Myxosarcina sp. GI1: one gene and its partners. The protein of the gene in region 3 binds, or shares a complex with, the protein of the main gene of each other region. Links are inferred from orthologs where the notes say so. Each region holds a gene or a part of one and is shown on either strand. Other genes may lie near its edges.

Region 1 (6,481 bases), on a different replicon or contig from region 3:
AGGAATAGCTGGCTTGTCTAAGTAGCGACCTAAATTTTCTAGAGTTTCGCCATAGACTGGTTCGGAATCTCCTTCGACCAGAACTTCTAGGGGAATTGCGCGATATTCTCCCGTATCGGGATCGATAAAACCTTCATCTTCTCCTGGAGGATCGCCTGCCTGCAAAATATAGAAGTCTTCGGCACGAGTAAATTCCATGCCGTCGTAAAAGCCGCGATCTACTAAATCGACAAAATTACCACCATTTATTGGCGCACTATAGCCGTCGATAATAATTTCTAAGGTGCCGCGACTGGTTTCCATTTCTACTGTGGCACGACCGAGAAGTTGTGGTAAATCGGCATATTTTTCTGGTACCTCAAAAGGGAAACCTACTACCATCGATCTTTCTAGTTTGCCAATAGACTTTAGCAATTCATCTTTTTTTAGATAAACAGCTTCTTTGTCCTGGTTATCTACTACTTCTTTAAGACCTTCAATCTCTGTATTTATCTGCTCTAATAAAGCTTCAGCTTGAGATTGACGTTCTTCGGGGACGGCAGCCAAAATTTTATTGCGTTTCGTTTTTAGGACAAAGCTAGCATTTTTAACATCGCGCTCGATCTTTCCCCAGCGTTTACCGCGTAGTTGATAGGCAATATCTTCTATATCTTCCTGGACTTTTCTAATCTCATCGTTATCTATAGGTAAAGAGTATCTCAAAATAGCTTGAGGGTCGGTAATCGCATCTCCTTGAGCCAAGTAAGCTAATGCTTGAGGCTGCGGCAGAGCGATCGCGCTACTACAAAACAAAATCACAGCCAATAAAATAGCTAAAATACTTTGAGGAAATTGCCGAGCGGCTCTGGAAGTAAAATTATTTTCTACAGTTTTCATAAATTAAACAACGCCATCGCGCTTTGCGAGACAAATTATATCTACAGAGTATGTTCTTAGCGATCGATCTCCCTTGTCAACATTTCTTTACTATCAGAGTAAATCTCGATCTCGACAATTTACTTATTACTTGGTTTCAATCTCTCTTTATTTATCCCTCACCCTTCATCAGGTAAAATTAATTGTCGTTCTCTCTAGAGTATTTTTGAGTTCATGATTTCTAGTAATGACTTTCGTACCGGCGTGACCATCGAACTAGATGGTTCGGTCTGGCGTGTAGTAGAGTTTCTACACGTAAAACCAGGTAAAGGCTCGGCTTTCGTACGTACCAAGCTCAAAAACGTTCAAACAGGCAACAGCGTCGAACGTACTTTCCGTGCGGGAGAAACCGTACCTCAAGCAAATCTGGAAAAACGCACGATGCAACACACTTATAAAGAGGGTGACCAATATGTCTTTATGGACATGGAAACCTATGAAGAAACCCGTATGAGCGAAGAACAAATGGGCGATCGCGTCCAGTATCTCAAAGAAGAAATGGAAGTTAACGTAATTTTTTGGGAAGACCAGGTTTTAGAGGTCGAACTGCCAACTTCAGTAATTTTAGAAATTACCGATACCGATCCAGGTGTTAAAGGAGATACCGCTACTGGAGGAACCAAACCCGCCATTGTAGAGAGTGGAGCGCAGGTAATGGTGCCTTTATTTATTTCTATTGGGGAAAAAATCAAGGTAGATACTAGAGACGGTTCTTACTTGGGACGAGAAAACTAAATTTAATTGTCTGTTAATTATTAAATAAAAATTAAACTAAAGGCAATTAAAATCTAGCATTGCGATTAAATTTACGTTAATAACCGTTTGAGAGCGGATTGTATAGTTTGTGTCTATAAATTTTCAAGAACTCCGTGAATTACTAGGGGCGATCGCCAAAACCGACATTACCGAGTTAACTCTTAAAAGTGATGAATTTGAATTGACGGTACGCCAGGAAACAAATGTAGTAACTACTAAAGTCATTCCTGAAGTTGTGGATCGCTCGATAGAGTCTGCTTCCGACATAGAACGAACGGCTGGTTCCGATACTACAGCTACTAAAGATAAAGATAAAGATAAGCAATCTTGGATTGAAATCACTTCGCCAATGGTGGGAACTTTTTATCGCGCCCCCGCTCCCGATGAAGAGCCTTATGTAGAGGTTGGAGATCGCATCAATTCAGGAGACACAGTGTGTATTATTGAAGCGATGAAGTTAATGAACGAAATTGAGGGAGAAGTTGCGGGTAAAGTTGTGGAAATTGCAGTTGAAAATGGCGAACCAGTAGAGTTCGGACAAGTTCTAATGCGTATCGATCCGAGTTAATTAAGCTAAAGTTATGTATGGAAATTTTAACTATCGCTCTATTGGGAGTGTTAGGGACTTTATCTAGTGGCGGATTAATTCTCGATTCAATTATCGAGCAAAATCTTCAGCGGCAAGCCATCGCTGTAGAAGAACGGGTGATTCGGATTGACAATGTTCCTGGCTATCAAATTGCTAGCGGCAAACTACACAAGCTGCGCCTGGCTACTAGAGGTTTAAAGCTCGAACCACTTAGAATTGAAGTATTGGAGTTAGAAACAGAGCCAATTGCCTTAAAGCGATCGCAATTGAGCTTCGATAGTGTGAGTCAATTTAGAAAGGCATTACGGCAGCCTTTGCAGGGAGCGGTTAAAATTGTTTTAACCGAACGCGATCTCAATCAGGCTTTACAACGACCGCAGTTTCAAACGCGGCTACAACAAAATTTGAATCGTTTGGTGGCTCGTAAAGCTGGCTCGGCTAATATTGCTTATGAGTTAATTGCCCCTAGTCTGGAGTTACAGCCTCAAAATCGGCTAAAAATAAATTTTATCTTACGCCGTTCGAGCGGCATTTATCGCTCCAACGAACTAGCTATGGTTTTAAAATTGAAAGTAACCTCTGATGGTCGAACAATTAAACTGAGCGAACTAGCGGGAACCGTCAATCAACGTCCGATGTCTTCTAGATTGCTTGAGGGTTTTGCTGATGGCATCAGCGATCGCCTCAGTCTAGAAGATCTTCAGGCTGACGGAATCTTAGCCAGGCTTTTACAATTAAAGATAGAAGAACATAGTCTTACAATAATAGGTTTTGCGCGGGTGGAAACAAATTAATTGCTAAAGTCTTCAGCCAAGCAAAGGTTAAGTTAATTTTTATAAAACTTCCTCTAAATCAGGAGAATTACTTATGCAGGATCGCAAACCAAATAATCGTTTTTCCCTCCCTTTATTGGCGATCGCCGCCGGGGTAATTTTGGCTGCGGGAGGAGGTGCTGCTTGGTGGGCGAAACACAGTCTAGATCGTACCAATAGAACCATCGCGCCAAAAGTTCCAGCTACAGAGCAAACTCAGCCAACCACATCAGAACCAATCGCCCAAGAAAAAGTTGAAATCTGTTGGCTCGATCCTCAAGATAATTCTATCGAATTAGTGGCTAGTACTCAGGCTTTTCAAAAATCGATTCGCCCTCAAGAAGCTTTAACTGCTGCTTTTGAGACACTGCTTGCAGGACCGCAGTCGAATTCTAGCTACACTACCAGTATTCCCGAGGGTACAAAATTGCTTGGCTTGAATGTAGACAAACAAGGAGTTCGTGTTAATCTGTCACGAGAATTTGTTTCTGGTGGCGGTAGTGCTTCGATGGAAGGTAGGTTAGCGCAAGTAATCTATACTGCTACAAGTACTAGTAGCAGCGATCGAGTTTTTATTAGTGTCGAAGGAAAACCTTTAAAAACTTTGGGAGGAGAGGGGTTGCTCGTCGCTCAGCCAATGACACGAGAGAGTTTTGAAGCGAACTTTCAGCTTTAAATATAGCTTGAAATCTTTAGTGTTTCCGATTTAAACTAGCGATTGCTCGGTCGAAGTACCAGTTTAATAAAGGCGCAACCAAGCTGTGAAATCGATACAGCATACTCATCGTCCATCCAGGAGTAGCTGCCCCGCGTCCTAGTTCGATACCGCGAACAATTTTGGTAGCAACTTCCTCTGCCGTCCAGGTTGCTGCTGTTTGAGTTATTAATTTGGTTTCAGGCGGCTTGGTTTTATTTTCGGCAGCTAGCTGGGGCGTATCGGTATCGGGGGGATAAACTACACTAACCTGGATGCCTTTAGGTTTTAATTCCGCTCTTAGAGTCTCTCCTAGCCCTCTTATGGCAAATTTAGAGGGACAGTAGGCACTATAGCCATAAATACCAATCAAACCCGCCCCAGAAGAAATTAAGATAATACTGCCTCGTCCCTGCCGTTCCATCGTTGGCAATACGGCTTTAATGCTATATAGAGAGCCAAAATAATTAACTGCCATCGAGGTTTCATGTGTTTCTAAAGGAAGTTCTTCAAAATAATTGGGAATTGCGATACCTGCCGAGGCAATTAAGATACTTGGCGTGCCTAACTGAAAAATCGCCAATTCAATAGCTTCGGTAATTTCTTGTTTTAGAGCCACATCAGCAGCTACAGTAATTATTCGTTGAGTTTTAGCAGTAACTTGCTCTATTTCTTGCTTGGCGGCTGCTAGCTTGAGGCGATCGCGAGCAATTAGGGTAATATTTGCCCCCTGCTGTGCTAGCAGTCGCGCCGTAGCTTTACCAATACCGCTAGAACCGCCAGTGACGATTGCGTGCTGCTCGTGATATTTCATAAACTATTTTAAATCGCTATTGATGTTAGAGAGAGATTGTTACTGAATCTAATGGCATTACCAAGTGATAACTGAGAAAAGTCTTAAAAAAGCGGTCGCGATTTAAAATTTAGTTTTGGTAGCAATTTGAATTACCTGCATCAAGTCTTTAATGCTGTTAATTTTGGCAGGTAAAAAACAGGGATATACATTTAAATCGGGAATTTGATTTGCTACCTCGCTGGTTTGAGAATCTAAAATTATTAAAGGTAGAGCTGCTAGTTCGGAAAATTGTTGTAAAGATTGTAAATATGCTTGAGGATTGGCAATTGCCGCACTATCGAGAACAATAGCGTCTAGCTGCCAGATACGCGCTAACGTTCTTGCCTGTTCTAAACCCTCAGCTTCAATAATTCGATAACGAACGTTCTGCCTGGAATCATCTCCCAATTGCGTTGTCCAGTCTCTTTCCGACCAGTATTTAAGGCTAAAATTTGCATTTTTCGATCTTAATGACTCGTCGATTGCTTCTGGTTCGGGATAGATACACAAAATAGTTATGTTTTTGGATACGTTAGGGGAAGTACAATGTTTGGCTGGTAGAACTCGAGCCAGAGTATCTCGATTGAATGGTTCGCAAATTAGACCCTGTACTTGACGAAAAGTCTGGCTATCGGTTGGTTTATTTAGTACTGTAGTCAGCAGAAAAATGGGAATATTTTGAGTCTGGCGATCGGATTTAAGCAAGGTCAGTAGATCTTTACTTTCGAGTAAAGAAGAATCAGGATTCATCAGGATATAGCTGGGCTGTAGCTGCCGAGCTTGCTGTAAAGCTTCAATGCCAGTACGAGCTACTACAGAATGATAGCCCAACTCCTGTATTGCCGAAGCTATTTTAGACAGGCGATGAAGCTGAGTTTCTAATATTACTACTATCTGTAAATCTTTGTAATTGGCTTGTAAACAATCATCTTCAGTATTTTGAGGCAAAAGTAAAGTAAATTCATTTCTACCGTTCGCTCTAAAAATTGCGCTGGCATCTCCACCATGAGCCTTAGCTAACTGTCGAGCAAAAAGCAGACTCAACTCACTTTGAGAGTCATCCCCAACCAATTCTCTAGAAGTTAGCGGTATTTGTGGCGATTCTCCAATACTAATTTGATTCCAAACTACAATCGAGAGCCAACCAGTCCAGGAATTAACTGTAATTCCTATACGTTCGGGCTGAGTTTTAATCGCCCATTCTAGCGAACGAGATACGATTTGAGTCAAAAACGAACGATCGACAAATACCGTTTGCGAATTAGGGGCGATCGATAACTCCAATTGAGGAGAAGACAAAAGCTCAAAGTTATCTCTAACTTCCAATTCGGTTGAAGTTTGTCGATATGTTTGTCGGCACAGAGTTTCCAGAGCAATTGGTTCGATGGTAAAGTTTTGCTTGCTGGTATTTAACTCTGTAAGCTTTAATAAATCGTTAACTATATCGAGTGACTGTTTGCCACTGCGATAGATTAGTTCGGCATAGTGGCTCTGTCGGGGATTGAGATTCCCTAATTTCTCGGCTTTGAGTAAGCTGGATAGTCCGATGATGCCCGTTAGGGGAGATTTTAACTCATGGCTGATATTAGCTAAAAATAGCTCGTGCAAACGACACCAATCAGCTTTTTGCCAAATATCTCTTAAATTTGGCTCGGTCTTTCCTTCAATAGCCAAAACCAGCCAGTATGGCTCTGCCGAATTAGTAATCTTTGCCTCAGCAAAATGTAGCGGTATTTTGACATAATACCAGTCATTTAAAAAGCTAATTTGTAGTTCAGAAGCTGCAAATATTGGAGAATTAAAAAGACAGTCTGCCCAGTCAGGCATATTTTTAGCTGTAACTTTTGTCCCTACTTTGAGGTTAGGAAAAAAGGTAGAAA
Region 2 (6,461 bases), on a different replicon or contig from region 3:
AGATGGGCATGAGGATAACTTTTCCAATGACAATATTTTAAATGCCTAGCGGTTTCTCGACTAGAATCGACAGTAATATGGCGATCGCTTTCTCCTGCTAAGACCAAACAGGGAATTTCTATTTTCTCTAAATCTGCTAAACGATTGTAACCTTCTCCTATAGCCCGATTTAGAGCTTTGCTAGCCGCTGCCGAAGTCTGCAAATAGGCAGGTACACCTTCTTTCGCCAGATATTGATAAGCTGCTGGTGTTTGCTCTGCAAGTAAATAGCGAAACAGCGATCGCTTGCCAAAAGTATCGATGTTCCACTGCCACCCTGGTAGAACATAGTTAACTATTCCTCCTACGCCAGTAAACAGTAAATCTTGCCAACTAACCGCAGGATGACTGCTTAGAGGGCGTGCTGCTGAAGCGATTAAAATTAGTCCGCTAAAGCGATCGGGGTCTGCTAAAGCCAATTCTAGAGCCAAAATTCCGCCTAAAGACCAGCCTAATAACAAACAGCGATCGATTTGATATTTATCTAGTAAGATTTGAAGATCGTGTAAATGATCTTTCATTTCAAAATTCTCTCGCGCTCGGCTTTTACCATAACCTCGCAGATCTGGTGCTAGTGTTTGATATTCGCGAGAGAAATAGTTAGTAAATACAGACATACTAGTACTAGATCCTGGGTGTCCGTGTAGACAAAGAATGGGATAGCCCTCACCTTTAATTTCAACATTCAAATCCATAAACCGTATTTAGATCGAAACCTGTAGTTTTTTAGATGACCGTTCTAGGGAACAGGGAACGGCGGGGCGTATTAACTCCGCAACCAAGCTACGGAGACAGCCCCTTGGCAATAGGGAATAAAAAAGAAGCGGAAAGAAATAAATTACTTTCTACTTACCCTTCGGGAGCGGAGCGTTCCCTTGCGCCTGACGGCGAACAGCGCATACGCGCAAACGCCGCCAGGCGGCTCTGAGGCGGTAGGCTCTGTGGGTCTCCGCTCTACTTCCTACTTCTTACGTTACCGTCCCCGCACTAAAAAGACGACCAATTACTTCTTCTATCGGCGGTTCGCTAACGCTCATATCCTGAATTTGTAACTCAGAAAGCAAACGCGAAATAGTAGCGGTCAAATCTTCTCTTCTTACCAAAAATCTTACCTGTTGTCCGTCGATCGCTTTGACATCTCCATACTGAGATAATTTGTCTGTTGGCAGGTGCCGAGCGAGTTCTACTCTTACTTCGCGACAGGGAGCAAAACGGGCTAACAGTCCTTCCAAACTGCCATCATAAATTAGCTGTCCTTGATGAATTAACAATACGCGATCGCACAAAGCCGTAATGTCTGCCATATAGTGGCTGGTAAGTAAAATAGTTGCCTGATAGCGATGATTGTACTCTTGCAAAAATTCTCTTACTGCAACTTGAGCATTAACATCCAAACCTAGAGTCGGCTCGTCGAGAAACAAGACTTGCGGATGATGCAGCAGCGCGGCTAACAATTCTGCCTTCATTCTTTCCCCTAAAGACAACTTGCGTACTGGCTGGATTAACTTGCTTTCAATATCGAGCATCCGTGCGAGTTCGCTTAATCGCTGCTGAAATACTTTATCGGAGAGATTATAAACCGCAGCATTAATTTTGAGTGAATCGAGAGCGGGTAAATCCCAAAGAAGCTGCTGTTTTTGTCCCATCACCAAACTGGTTTTGTGTAGAAACTGCGGTTGGCGACGAAAGGGAGTATAGCCAGCTACTTTAACCTTACCTTCAGAAGGATGAATTAGCCCAGTTAGCATTTTTAAGGTAGTAGTTTTACCCGCACCATTGGCACCTAAAAAACCTACCACCTCTCCTGGTTCGATATAAAAGGAAACATTCTGTACTGCTTTAATTTCGCGATAGGTACGGCGAAAGAAATGAGTTAGCGTTCCTTTGATTCCTGGTTGCTTGACCGCAACTGGATAGATTTTGCTAAGATTTTCAACTGCAATAATAGACACGGAGTTTCTCAAATAAAAATCGACTACTCGATTAGTTTGCCGTTTGTCGATCTCTGTTAATAGTTTACAGGTTTTAAAAAAGATCGTTTTCGGGGACAATAAAATTGAAACTTTTATAGTTAATAAACATTCATCAATAAAGATCCCGTTGAGGATAATGATAGTTTACGAGTACTATTGGCAAAAATAAATTTTAGTACGGTATGTCTAAACCCAAACGCACATTTTTACTAGATTTTGAGAAACCTCTTTGTGAATTAGAAGCAAGGATCGATCAAATAAAAAACCTGGCAGAAGAAAATCAGGTAGACGTTTCGGCAGAAATATTGCAGTTAGAAGCAAGAGCCGAACAACTGCGTAAAGAAATATTTAATTCTCTCACACCTGCTCAAAGATTGCAGTTAGCCCGCCATCCCCGTCGTCCTAGCACTTTAGACTATGTTCGAGCGATTACCGATGAGTGGATCGAACTACATGGCGATCGCGGCGGCTATGACGATCCCGCATTAGTTGGAGGAGTGGCTAGAATTAATGGCAGACCATTGGTAATCTTGGGACACCAAAAAGGTAGAGATACTAAAGATAATGTCGCTCGTAATTTTGGCATGGCTTTTCCTGGAGGCTATCGTAAAGCCCTCAGACTGATGGAACACGCCAATAAATTTGATATGCCAATTTTAACCTTTATCGATACACCAGGGGCTTGGTCGGGAGTCGAAGCTGAAAAACTAGGGCAGGGAGAAGCGATCGCCTATAATTTACGGCAAATGTTTAGCTTTACGGTGCCGATTATCTGTACCGTTATTGGCGAAGGTGGTTCTGGAGGTGCCTTGGGAATTGGTGTTGGCGATCGCCTGTTAATGTTAGAAAATTCGGTTTATACCGTTGCTAGCCCCGAAGCCTGTGCGGCAATTTTGTGGAAGGATGCTAAAAAAGCCGATCGCGCTGCTGCTGCTTTAAAAATTACTTCCTGGGATTTAAAAGAGTTGGGAATAATTGATGAAATTGTACCAGAACCAACTCGCGGAGCGCACGCCGAACCTTTAGAAACTGCTGTCAATCTTAAAACAGCTATTTGGGAAAATCTAGAAAAACTCTTGCAAATGCCCCCCAAACAAAGACAAGACCTTCGCTATCAAAAGTTTCGTAATATGGGCATATTTGAAGCTACGGCTTTAGAAAAATCGAAAAATGTCAAGCTATCTTCATAGACAGTAGCAATTACCAATTAAAACAAAGAATTTATTGATGATAAACTTGCGGTCGGGAGATTTTAAAGCGAGACATTACCAAGAGAAATTACGAGGATGCTATAATTGCTAAGGCAATATTTTGTTACATTACATTATGTTTAATGTGCTATTGCTAAGAACTATTTAGCGTCAAGCTATTTTTTTAACAAACAGTTTTAACTACAGACAATAATGAATCCACCCCCAAATCAGCTACGAGCGATAGTGACAGGCGCGAGTAGTGGCATCGGCAGAGCAACTGCTTTAGCGTTTGCTAAATCGGGAATTGACGTAGCTTTAGTTAGTCGTTCCCTGGATAAATTAGAAGCGGTAGCTGAGGCGATCGAAACCATGGGAGTAGTGGCAAAAGCATATTCATTAGATTTGTCAGTTGTAGACCGAGTTAAAGAGCGCGTAGAGGCGATCGCTAATGATTTTGGCGATGTCGATATTCTAGTCAACAATGCAGGCATGGGCTATACTAACCATCTAGCAGAAACACCCCTGTCCGACTGGCAACAAATACTCGACCTCAACCTGACTAGTGTTTTTCAGTGCATACAAGGTGTTTTACCTCAAATGCGCCAGCGTCAGCGAGGAACAATTATTAATGTTGCCTCTATCGCTGCCCATCGTGCTTTTCCCAACTGGGGAGCATACAGCGTTAGTAAAGCTGCCGTAGTGGCTTTAGGAAAAGTATTAGCGGTAGAAGAATCATCTAACGGTATTCGTGTGGTTACTATTTCGCCAGGTTCGGTCAATACTCCAATCTGGGATACCGACACCGTAAGCGCGGATTTCGATCGCCAAGCAATGTTGACTCCCGAAGCCGTCGCTCAATCTATACTCCATGCAGCTTTACTACCATCTCAGGCGGTAGTTGAAGAAATGACCGTCATGCCTAGTGGAGGGGCTTTATAAGGTAAATGACGCTCACTAGTTTAATATCAGCAAGATCGAGGAGTTTTACTCACAATTAATTATGACCAGAGCTTTTTCTAACGGTTCTTCCAAGTCTTTTAACAACAGTGCTTCCAATCCATTAAAGTCTAATTTATCAGAAATTAATAGTCGTCCAGATCGAAACACTCATAATGGCAAGGAAGCCGAAATTCATGCGACTACAGAAGCAGCCAAAGAACAAATGATGGATGCTGTACGCATTATGTTAGAGTCTGTTGGAGAAGATCCAGAGCGAGAGGGTTTATTAAAAACTCCCAAACGAGTTGCCGAAGCCATGCAGTTTTTGACTCAGGGCTACAAGCAATCTTTAGAAACTATTGTCAATGGCGCAATCTTTGATGAAGGACATAACGAGATGGTGCTGGTGAGAGATATTGATTTCTTTAGCCTCTGCGAACATCATATGCTGCCATTTATGGGTAGAGCGCACGTAGCCTATATTCCCAATCAAAAGGTAGTCGGCTTGAGCAAGCTTGCCAGAGTTGTCGAAATGTACGCTCGTCGTCTTCAGGTGCAAGAACGTCTTACCCGTCAAATTGCCGAAGCTATTCAAACAGTATTAGAGCCTCAAGGAGTTGCAGTCGTTATGGAAGCAACTCATATGTGTATGTCGATGCGCGGCGTACAAAAACCTGGTTCCTGGACGGTAACTAGCGCGATGTTGGGTGCGTTTCAAGACGAGCAAAAAACTCGCGAAGAGTTTCTCAACCTGATTCGCCACCAGCCAAGCTTTATGTAATAACTTTTTTGTAGCTTGGTGTTTAGCTTAAACGAAGTATAATTTATCCTTTGGAAAAACAAAGACAATGACGGTAAAATGCTCGATCGCCTTGCGAGTTACTGTTATTGTCTTAATTTGTATTTACTATCAGTTGAGCTATAGCAGTGGACAGAGGGATTATAACACCCCTGTATCAATGAACAGTAAACAATGAACAATTTTCATTGACCACTGATATCTGCTCATTGCTCATTGTCGAAGGGTTAAGCATCTTAGTTTTGACTGTCTTGGCGAGCGTTCCCTTGCGTCTTTCGCCGACGCGGGTTCTCGCCGCTTTTGACTTTTAACTTTTTCTCTATGTTGAAATTTTACTATTCTCGCTTGTCTGTAAACGCTCGCAGAGTTTGGGTTACTTTATTGGAAAAGAATCTAGAATTTGAACCGATTTTAATGAAGCTAAACGGCGACCAGTTTCAGCCAGATTTTCTTCAACTCAATCCCTTTCATCACATACCAGTATTAGTAGATGAAGATTTTAGTATTTTTGAATCTCTAGCAATTCTCGATTATTTAGAAGCCAAATATCCCGAAACTTCATTAATGCCTACCGATGCTAGAGATATTGCTAAAGTTCGTATGCTCGAATTAGTTACCGTTAACGAATTACCGCCAGCCTCTATTGCTTTAATGAAACAGATGTTGGATGTAGATGTTGCTGATAAGCAAGTAGATGCAGCCAAGCAAACTATGGCAACAGCATTACAGTATTTTGAAGCTAATTTAACAGCTAATTCTGAATATTTTATAGGCGATCGCCTGACCTATGCTGATATTGTAGCAGGAACTGCGGTAGCATCTATTCCCTTGTTGGGTATTTCCCTGGAACCTTATTTAAGGGTAAGCAAATGGCTGGATAATTTACAGCAAAGAGCCAGTTGGCGACAAACCGCCCCTGCTGCCGAAGATATCGAAAAATCTAAGACAGTAATGAAGGCGATACTGCAAAAAAGATAGAAAGATAAACTCAAACCTCCAGCAACTGATAGATAGGCGATCGCATCAATTAAAGTTATGCTTTAATGCTAATAAATTAAATTTTTAGATGAAACAAATCTGGCGACAGCAATTCGATCTACCGCCTATATTTTGGCTAGTTACCGCAATTGCCTTTATTAACTCGGTTAGCTTTACCATAATTATTCCTTTACTCTATCCTTACGCCAAACAATTTGGGTTGAGTGATTTTCAAGCCAGTTTGTTAACTACAGCATTTGCTCTGTCTCAATTTCTGGGAACGCCAATTTTGGGAAGCCTTTCAGATCGTTTGGGACGTAAATCCATACTAATTGTGAGTCTGGCAGGAACGGTACTGGCGAATGTTGTTGCCAGCATGGCGGCAGTTGCCTGGTTGCTTTATGCTGCCAGAGTTTTAGACGGTTTGACTGGCGGTAATACTTCGGTTGCCAGGGCTGTTATTAGCGATATTACCGATGCTTCCCAACGCCCTAAAGCCTTTGGAATTTTTAGTGCTACTTTTCGTTTGGGTTTTGTTGT
Region 3 (6,489 bases):
TAAAACCGTATAGTTAGCAAAGGTGGAAGTTCCCATGTAGTGGTAAAGCTGCTCGCCATCGAGAGAAAACCTACTAGTACCATCGGGCATTACGCCTTTACCCTGAGTAGCGCGAATTGCCTGGCAGAGATTGGTTTTCATGCTCAAACAATAGGCACACTGTCGGCATTCAGGAGTATATAGAGGAATGACGCGATCGCCTGGTTTGAGGCTGGTTACTCCCTCTCCTACCTCGGCAACAACTCCCGCGCCTTCATGCCCTAAAATAGCGGGAAATAAACCTTCAGGATCGGCACCAGATAGCGTATAAGCATCCGTATGACAAACACCTGTAGCTTTGACTTCAATTAAAACTTCTCCTGCTTGAGGGGGAGCGAGATCGACCGTTTCGATACTAAGAGGTTTACCCGCCTCAAAAGCTACTGCTGCTTTTACTTTCATTTTTTACACCCAGATTTTCAATTATCGCGATCGCCTCTGCGTCGCCTTATTTTTCAGAAAAAGTCTACTCTAGAAGGAAGTTTTAATAGATTGTTTACCTTGCTGCGAGCGACCATAATCAACTTAGCTCGAAACGGCACTATATAGTAACCTAGATAGTGCCAAACTTCCCTCATTAGTCTATATAAATCCAAACAAGATTTGTACTTAATTAAGCTGCCAACCTTTATATACTTAAGATCGATTTGAGTTTGGCTTTTTCAAACCCAATAGAAATTACAATATTACAATAGTTAGATTATCGCCCAAAAAGCGATTTCCTCTGTGGTATGGCTAAATAAAACATCATAAACTCGTGTTCTGGACTACATTAAAAACTACTAAAGCCCGTTGGGAAGCAGAGTTGATGCAGCAAATATTAGCCGCCCACGATATTCCCAGCCGCGTTCTCAATATTGGCGCGGGTATTTATTGCGGACAGGGAAGCCAGGCAGCACTTCAAGTTTTAGCAAAAGATCGTTGGACGGCTTTACTGTTGCTTAGTTCTCCAGAGGAAAATGAGTAACATCGTAAATATAAATTTAAAATTATGTCTTTAATCGACTGGTTTGCCAACCTTAGAAAAACTGAAACTCCAACTCAAAAACGGCAAGAAAGAGAAATAGCTGATGGGTTATGGATGAAATGCGACGAATGTAGTGCCGTTGCCTATGCCAAAGATTTACAGGTAAATCAACTAGTTTGTTTAGAATGCGGACATCACCATCGCGTCGATGCTAACGAACGAATTAAGCAGCTAATCGATCCCGAAACCTGGGATTTTTTAGGAGAAGAAATACTTCCTAACGATCCGCTGAAGTTTCGCGATCGCAAAGAATATCAGACACGACTCCAAGACTATCAATCTAAAACAGGTCTTAATGACGCGGTTCTAACGGGGACGGGTTCGATAGATGGTTTGCCCGTAGCTCTAGGAGTTATGGATTTTCGCTTTATGGGCGGTAGCATGGGTTCGGTAGTAGGCGAGAAACTGTGCCGTCTTATCGAACACGCTACCGCAGAACGTTTGCCTGTAGTTATTGTCTGTGCCTCTGGCGGTGCGAGAATGCAGGAAGGTATGTTGAGTTTAATGCAAATGGCAAAAATTTCGGGGGCTTTACAACGCCATCGCGAAGCACATTTGCTTTATATTCCAATTTTGACTCATCCTACTACGGGAGGAGTAACTGCCAGCTTTGCCATGTTAGGAGATATTATTATCGCCGAACCCAAAGCAACTATAGGATTTGCAGGACGCAGGGTTATCGAACAAACCCTCAAAGAAAAGCTACCCGAGGGTTTTCAAACTTCTGAATATCTTCTGCAACATGGCTTTGTCGATACAATCGTACCTCGTACTCAACTTAAGAAAACTCTGGCACAGCTGGTCGGATTACATCAATCTTTTTATCCTTTAATGTCTCCAGTAAACTATCAAAATGGCGTTGCACCAACCAAGACTGAAGTTTAAAATTACCAAATTAAAGCTAAAAGCCAATCGCTTGAGTTGTTTAAATTTCATCCCGATGCAGGAGTTTCAACGCTCGTTCATCATTAGTTTGTTAATGGCAATTTTGACTCTCAATTGTCTGGGGGAAAGAGCCATTGCCAAACCTGCTACTGTGTTGAGTAAAACTGAAATCTCTCAAAAACTCCAGCAGTTTCCTGGTTGGACTCAAAAAAACAACAAAATAGTCAAAACTTTTGAATTTAAAGACTTTGTGGCGGCAGTCGATTTCGTTAACAGACTGGTAGAACCAGCAGAGTTAGCAGGTCATCACCCAGACATTGCGATTAATTACAACAAAGTTACCGTGTCGCTTACGACACATGATGCTGGTGGCATTACTAACCAGGACTTTGCTCTAGCTGAAACGATTTCTCAATTAACTAAGTAACTAGTAGACTAATGCTTAAATAAGCCTATCAGCAATAAACAAGAGAACAACGTAGAGTTAATAACTTGCTACTTGCTACTTCCGCACAGCGATATTAGTGTATCGACATTTCTGGTTAGACTCTTTTAAGTATGCGTCTAAACCTACCGCCGCTATAGTCGATATAGGCGATTGCTTTATTGAGGGGCATAATCCTAACCCTACCGTCTTGGCTATTTGCCTGATAGACTTTTTTGTGAGTCATGTCTAAAGCGGTCATCCAACCACTATGATGATGATAAGCTCCAGTTTCAATATCCAACCAGCCAGGACCTGCTGCTATTTGACCTGGTTCGACTCCTGGAAGTGTGAAAGTGATAGTGTGACCCGTAATAATTTGTTTGTCTTCAAAAAACGGCTGTTTGTTACCGTGAAATTCATTTCTAATCCAGCAAAACTGTGCGGAAGACTGTTCTCCTAAAGGTATCTGAGGATGCACGCCCGCATGAACTAACCAATACTCTCCTAAATCCAGGTAAAGCGGCAAATTTTTCATCCAGTCAATGTGTTCCTGGGGAATTTTGCTGTTGTAACTGCTAACCGTAGCATGACCGCCGCTATAAAGCCAACTTTGATAGAGATCCATCGAAACTTCTCCACTACCGACGACATTAAGCAACATTTCTTCGTGATTACCTCGCAGACATTTATAATTATTAGCAATTGCTAATTCTACTACCTGTGCGCTTTTAGGTCCTCGATCGATTAAATCGCCCAGAAAGTAAATTTCATCGTCGCTGTTGGGAGAAATTAAGTCTAACAAAGTAATCAAGGTGTCGTAGTGTCCGTGTACGTCACCAATTACGATTTGGCGGTGATTGGTCATATTAAACTGTGTGTGTACGACTTCAGAGGGGTTATTGCTATTAACTAAAGAAGTTTCTCAGCCAGTTATAGCAAATTGTTAATTTATCTATCTAAAGTGTTCCCATTTAACGGAAAAAGTTTTACGTCGGCTCTGAATTGTTTTTATCTTGACATTGTAACTATAAAAAAACAAATACATAGAGATAGAGATATTAATGAGCTTTACAGAAATTGTTGTTTAAAATTCATTTATGATAGATACAACATTGGCATCAAATACCAAATTTAAAATTCTCAAACAACCTAGTAGTGAGGCTTGGCTCCAACAAACTCTCGCCAATCTAGATGTTGTTTTACTCGATCATTCCCACTGCGAACGCAAAGCGGCAGGAGCGGCAATTAATTTGATGTTTCGCTATCCCGCCCATCATCACTTAGTCAGACAGTTAACAGCGATCGCCAAAGAAGAATTAGAGCATTTTGAGTTAGTCAATCAATGGCTGGAAACCAGAAAAATTTCCCTGGCTCCTTTAAACTCTCCTCCCTACGGAGCAAAATTAAAATCTCAAATTCGCCATGCCGAACCAGAACGGTTGCTAGATTCTCTAATGGTTTCGGCTCTAATTGAAGCGCGATCGCATGAAAGATTGAATTTAATAGCCGAACACTGTCCAGAGCGCGATTTAGCTAAATTTTATCGCAGTTTAGTAGCATCAGAAGCCCGTCACTACGGTATTTATTGGTTATTAGCCGACCGCTACAGCGAACGAGAGATATTGAATCAACGTTTAGAAGAATTGGCAACTTTTGAAAGCGAAATATTAGCTACTTTACATCCAGAACCGAGAATACATAGTTAAAGCTAAGTAGATGGATAAAATTTATGGCGAGTTTCGAGTTAGAGATTGGCAACAGCGCGATCGCGACTCAGCAGCGCGAGTAATTCGACAAGTATTGAGTGAATATGGTTTACCCTGGCAACCAGAAGATGCCGATCGCGATGCAGTAGAAGTAGAAGCGTCATATCTGGCGACTGGAGGAGAATTTTGGGTTGTCGAACGGGCAAACAAAATTGTTGGAACGGCAGGATATTATCCCACTACTAGAGGCGAAAAAGCGGTAGAAATTCGTAAAATGTATTTATTGCCCGAAGTAAGAGGCAGAGGATTGGGTAAATATTTATTGCGAGAATTGGAAACAGCCATAATGCGGCGCAATTACGCACAAATTTGGCTCGAAACGGCTACGGTATTAGTTGAAGCCGTAAAACTCTATCAAAGCTTTGGTTATCAACCCGCTACGGGAATAGAAACCGAACGGTGCGATTTGGTGTATGTTAAGAAATTGAGTATAAACAACAAACCATAACAAATTATGCTCTTAATAGCTGGCGATATTGGCGGAACCAAAACAATTTTACGTCTGGTAGAAGTTACCGAAGTTACTCAGACAGAAAAGTCATTTAAAACTGTTAAAGAAGCACAGTATGTCAGTGCTAGTTTTGTCGATTTAGTGCCGATGGTAAAACAGTTTTTAGCTACGGGCAATTATTCAACGCCGCAAGCTGCCTGTTTTGCGATCGCAGGTCCCGTAATTAATAATACTTCTAATCTAACTAACATTAGTTGGGTTTTAGATTCACAGCGTTTATCAACTGAATTAGGCATTAAAGAAGTTAGTTTAATTAACGATTTTGCAGCTAATAGCTTTGGTATTTTGGGTTTAAAAGATGCCGATCTGCACACACTTCAAACTGGAGTCAAGCAAGGTAACTCTCCTATAGGCGTAATTGGTGCGGGAACTGGTTTGGGAGAAGCATTTTTAGTGCCTCAAGGACAGAGATATTTAGTTTTTCCTACCGAAGGTGGTCATACAGACTTTGCACCTAACAACAAGCTAGAAATTCAGCTTTTAGAATATTTACAAGATAAACTGGCAACGAATCACGTTTCTGTAGAAAGAGTAGTTTCTGGTCAGGGAATTGTCGCTATCTATCAATTTTTGCGTGACTCTAATTTTGTTCAAGAATCAGCAACAGTTGGCGATAAAGTTAGAACTTGGGAAAAAGAAACCGAAAAAACTATCGATCCTGCTGCCATTATTTCTCAGGCAGCTTTCAAACAGAGCGATCGCCTGTGCGTCAAAACTATGGAGATGTTTGTTGAAGCTTATGGTGCTGAAACTGGCAATTTAGCTCTTAAATTGTTGCCCTATGGTGGCATTTACATTACTGGTGGAATTGCCGCTAAAAACTTACTGTTAATGCAAGATGGACGGTTTATCAATGCCTATAAGCAAAAAGGCAGAGTTAGTAATCTTCTAGATAATATTCCCGTACATATTGTTCTTAATCCTCAAGTAGGATTAGTAGGTTCGGTGCTTTACGCCTTACAGTCTGGTAAACGAGAATCGAATTTGAATAGTTAAAATTAAATGGTTTGTTTCAATTGCATTTGCTATCTTTGTTTCTGGTTAAACTTGGGTATCTGTATATGCTATTAGACAAGCTTATAAGCCAGATAATTCTGAAAAGAGCGAGGTCGATCGCGTCAGTAATTAAAGCAAAAAGTTATGTTTAAAGCGATCGAACTTTTAAAGATCGAAGTGCATTTGATTGCCGATCGCAAAACCAAGGCTTTCGTATAATGATTTACCTTGAGGGGAAGCATGTAAAACTGCTCTAGTGCAACCAATAGATTTAAGATACTCTATTGTCTTGCTAGTCAATTCTTTGCCAATGCCTTGATGTCGATAAGATTTTTCCACATAAACACCCCATATATAACCATAGTTTCGAAATTCTGCCTTAAAAATTCCAGGATATAGACCATCAAATAACTGACAGCTAACAGAACCAACTATATTTCCTTCTACTTCGGCAACAAAAGCTTGATATTGTAAATTTTGGCGAGCATTGTCAATATAGTTAAGCGTCGTTTCTTTCCAGTTAGCAGCGATCGCATCTTCCTGAAAACCGAGATCGAGCCACATTTGATAAAAGTGTTCGGCAATAATTAAATCGTTTTGTGAAGTGGCAGTTTTAATATCAAAATAGCTTTGATTCACGGTTGTTAATTAAACAATTGAATTGGGAACAGTAAAAGCGATCTTATTTTACTGAAACTTTCGGCAATGAAAATTGTACTAGATATTGACAAGCTTCTTTTAGAAGGAAGAATCACTAGAGAAGAGTACGAGCGGCTTAAAAAATTTGCTTCTGAAGAAACAGGTTCGCTGGCACTAAATATTTTAATTGGATTTGGAG

What was found.
Region 1: the proteins of accD (region 3) and accB are in contact, whole or in part, in a solved structure (PDB 8UXZ), measured with the Escherichia coli proteins. The link is inferred for Myxosarcina sp. GI1 from one-to-one orthologs.
Region 2: the proteins of accD (region 3) and accA are in contact, whole or in part, in a solved structure (PDB 8UXZ), measured with the Escherichia coli proteins. The link is inferred for Myxosarcina sp. GI1 from one-to-one orthologs.

What each region holds. Positions count from the first base shown.
Region 1 is NZ_JRFE01000028.1:81,571-88,051, reverse strand. Bases 518-3,499 are described here. They hold accB (acetyl-CoA carboxylase biotin carboxyl carrier protein), read left to right. Parts: upstream 518-1,759; coding sequence 1,760-2,239; downstream 2,240-3,499. Other genes in these bases: KV40_RS22410 (GerMN domain-containing protein), read left to right, coding at 3,128-3,499; KV40_RS22415 (DUF2993 domain-containing protein), read left to right, coding at 2,257-3,054; efp (elongation factor P), read left to right, coding at 1,090-1,650; KV40_RS22430 (peptidylprolyl isomerase), read right to left, coding at 518-876. Also shown: more of KV40_RS22430, read right to left, coding at 1-517; more of KV40_RS22410, read left to right, coding at 3,500-3,748; KV40_RS22405 (SDR family oxidoreductase), read right to left, coding at 3,765-4,580; KV40_RS22400 (hybrid sensor histidine kinase/response regulator), read right to left, coding at 4,683-6,481. UniProt on the Escherichia coli protein: This protein is a component of the acetyl coenzyme A carboxylase complex; first, biotin carboxylase catalyzes the carboxylation of the carrier protein and then the transcarboxylase transfers the carboxyl group to form malonyl-CoA.
Region 2 is NZ_JRFE01000014.1:711,408-717,868, forward strand. Bases 1,237-4,198 are described here. They hold accA (acetyl-CoA carboxylase carboxyl transferase subunit alpha), read left to right. Parts: upstream 1,237-2,194; coding sequence 2,195-3,202; downstream 3,203-4,198. Other genes in these bases: KV40_RS10075 (ATP-binding cassette domain-containing protein), read right to left, coding at 1,237-1,991; KV40_RS10085 (SDR family oxidoreductase), read left to right, coding at 3,416-4,144. Outside these bases: KV40_RS10065 (alpha/beta fold hydrolase), read right to left, coding at 1-734; more of KV40_RS10075, read right to left, coding at 1,008-1,236; GTP cyclohydrolase I FolE, read left to right, coding at 4,206-4,925; KV40_RS10095 (glutathione S-transferase family protein), read left to right, coding at 5,265-5,921; KV40_RS10100 (MFS transporter), read left to right, coding at 6,010-6,461. UniProt on the Escherichia coli protein: Component of the acetyl coenzyme A carboxylase (ACC) complex. First, biotin carboxylase catalyzes the carboxylation of biotin on its carrier protein (BCCP) and then the CO(2) group is transferred by the carboxyltransferase to acetyl-CoA to form malonyl-CoA.
Region 3 is NZ_JRFE01000016.1:48,249-54,737, forward strand. Bases 1-2,990 are described here. They hold accD (acetyl-CoA carboxylase, carboxyltransferase subunit beta), read left to right. Parts: upstream 1-1,030; coding sequence 1,031-1,951; downstream 1,952-2,990. Other genes in these bases: KV40_RS11810 (S-(hydroxymethyl)glutathione dehydrogenase/class III alcohol dehydrogenase), read right to left, coding at 1-441; KV40_RS11815 (hypothetical protein), read left to right, coding at 797-1,006; KV40_RS11825 (4a-hydroxytetrahydrobiopterin dehydratase), read left to right, coding at 2,046-2,378; KV40_RS11830 (metallophosphoesterase family protein), read right to left, coding at 2,494-2,990. Outside these bases: more of KV40_RS11830, read right to left, coding at 2,991-3,243; KV40_RS11835 (tRNA-(ms[2]io[6]A)-hydroxylase), read left to right, coding at 3,476-4,084; KV40_RS11840 (GNAT family N-acetyltransferase), read left to right, coding at 4,095-4,592; KV40_RS11845 (glucokinase), read left to right, coding at 4,596-5,651; KV40_RS11850 (GNAT family N-acetyltransferase), read right to left, coding at 5,817-6,290; KV40_RS11855 (hypothetical protein), read left to right, coding at 6,357-6,489.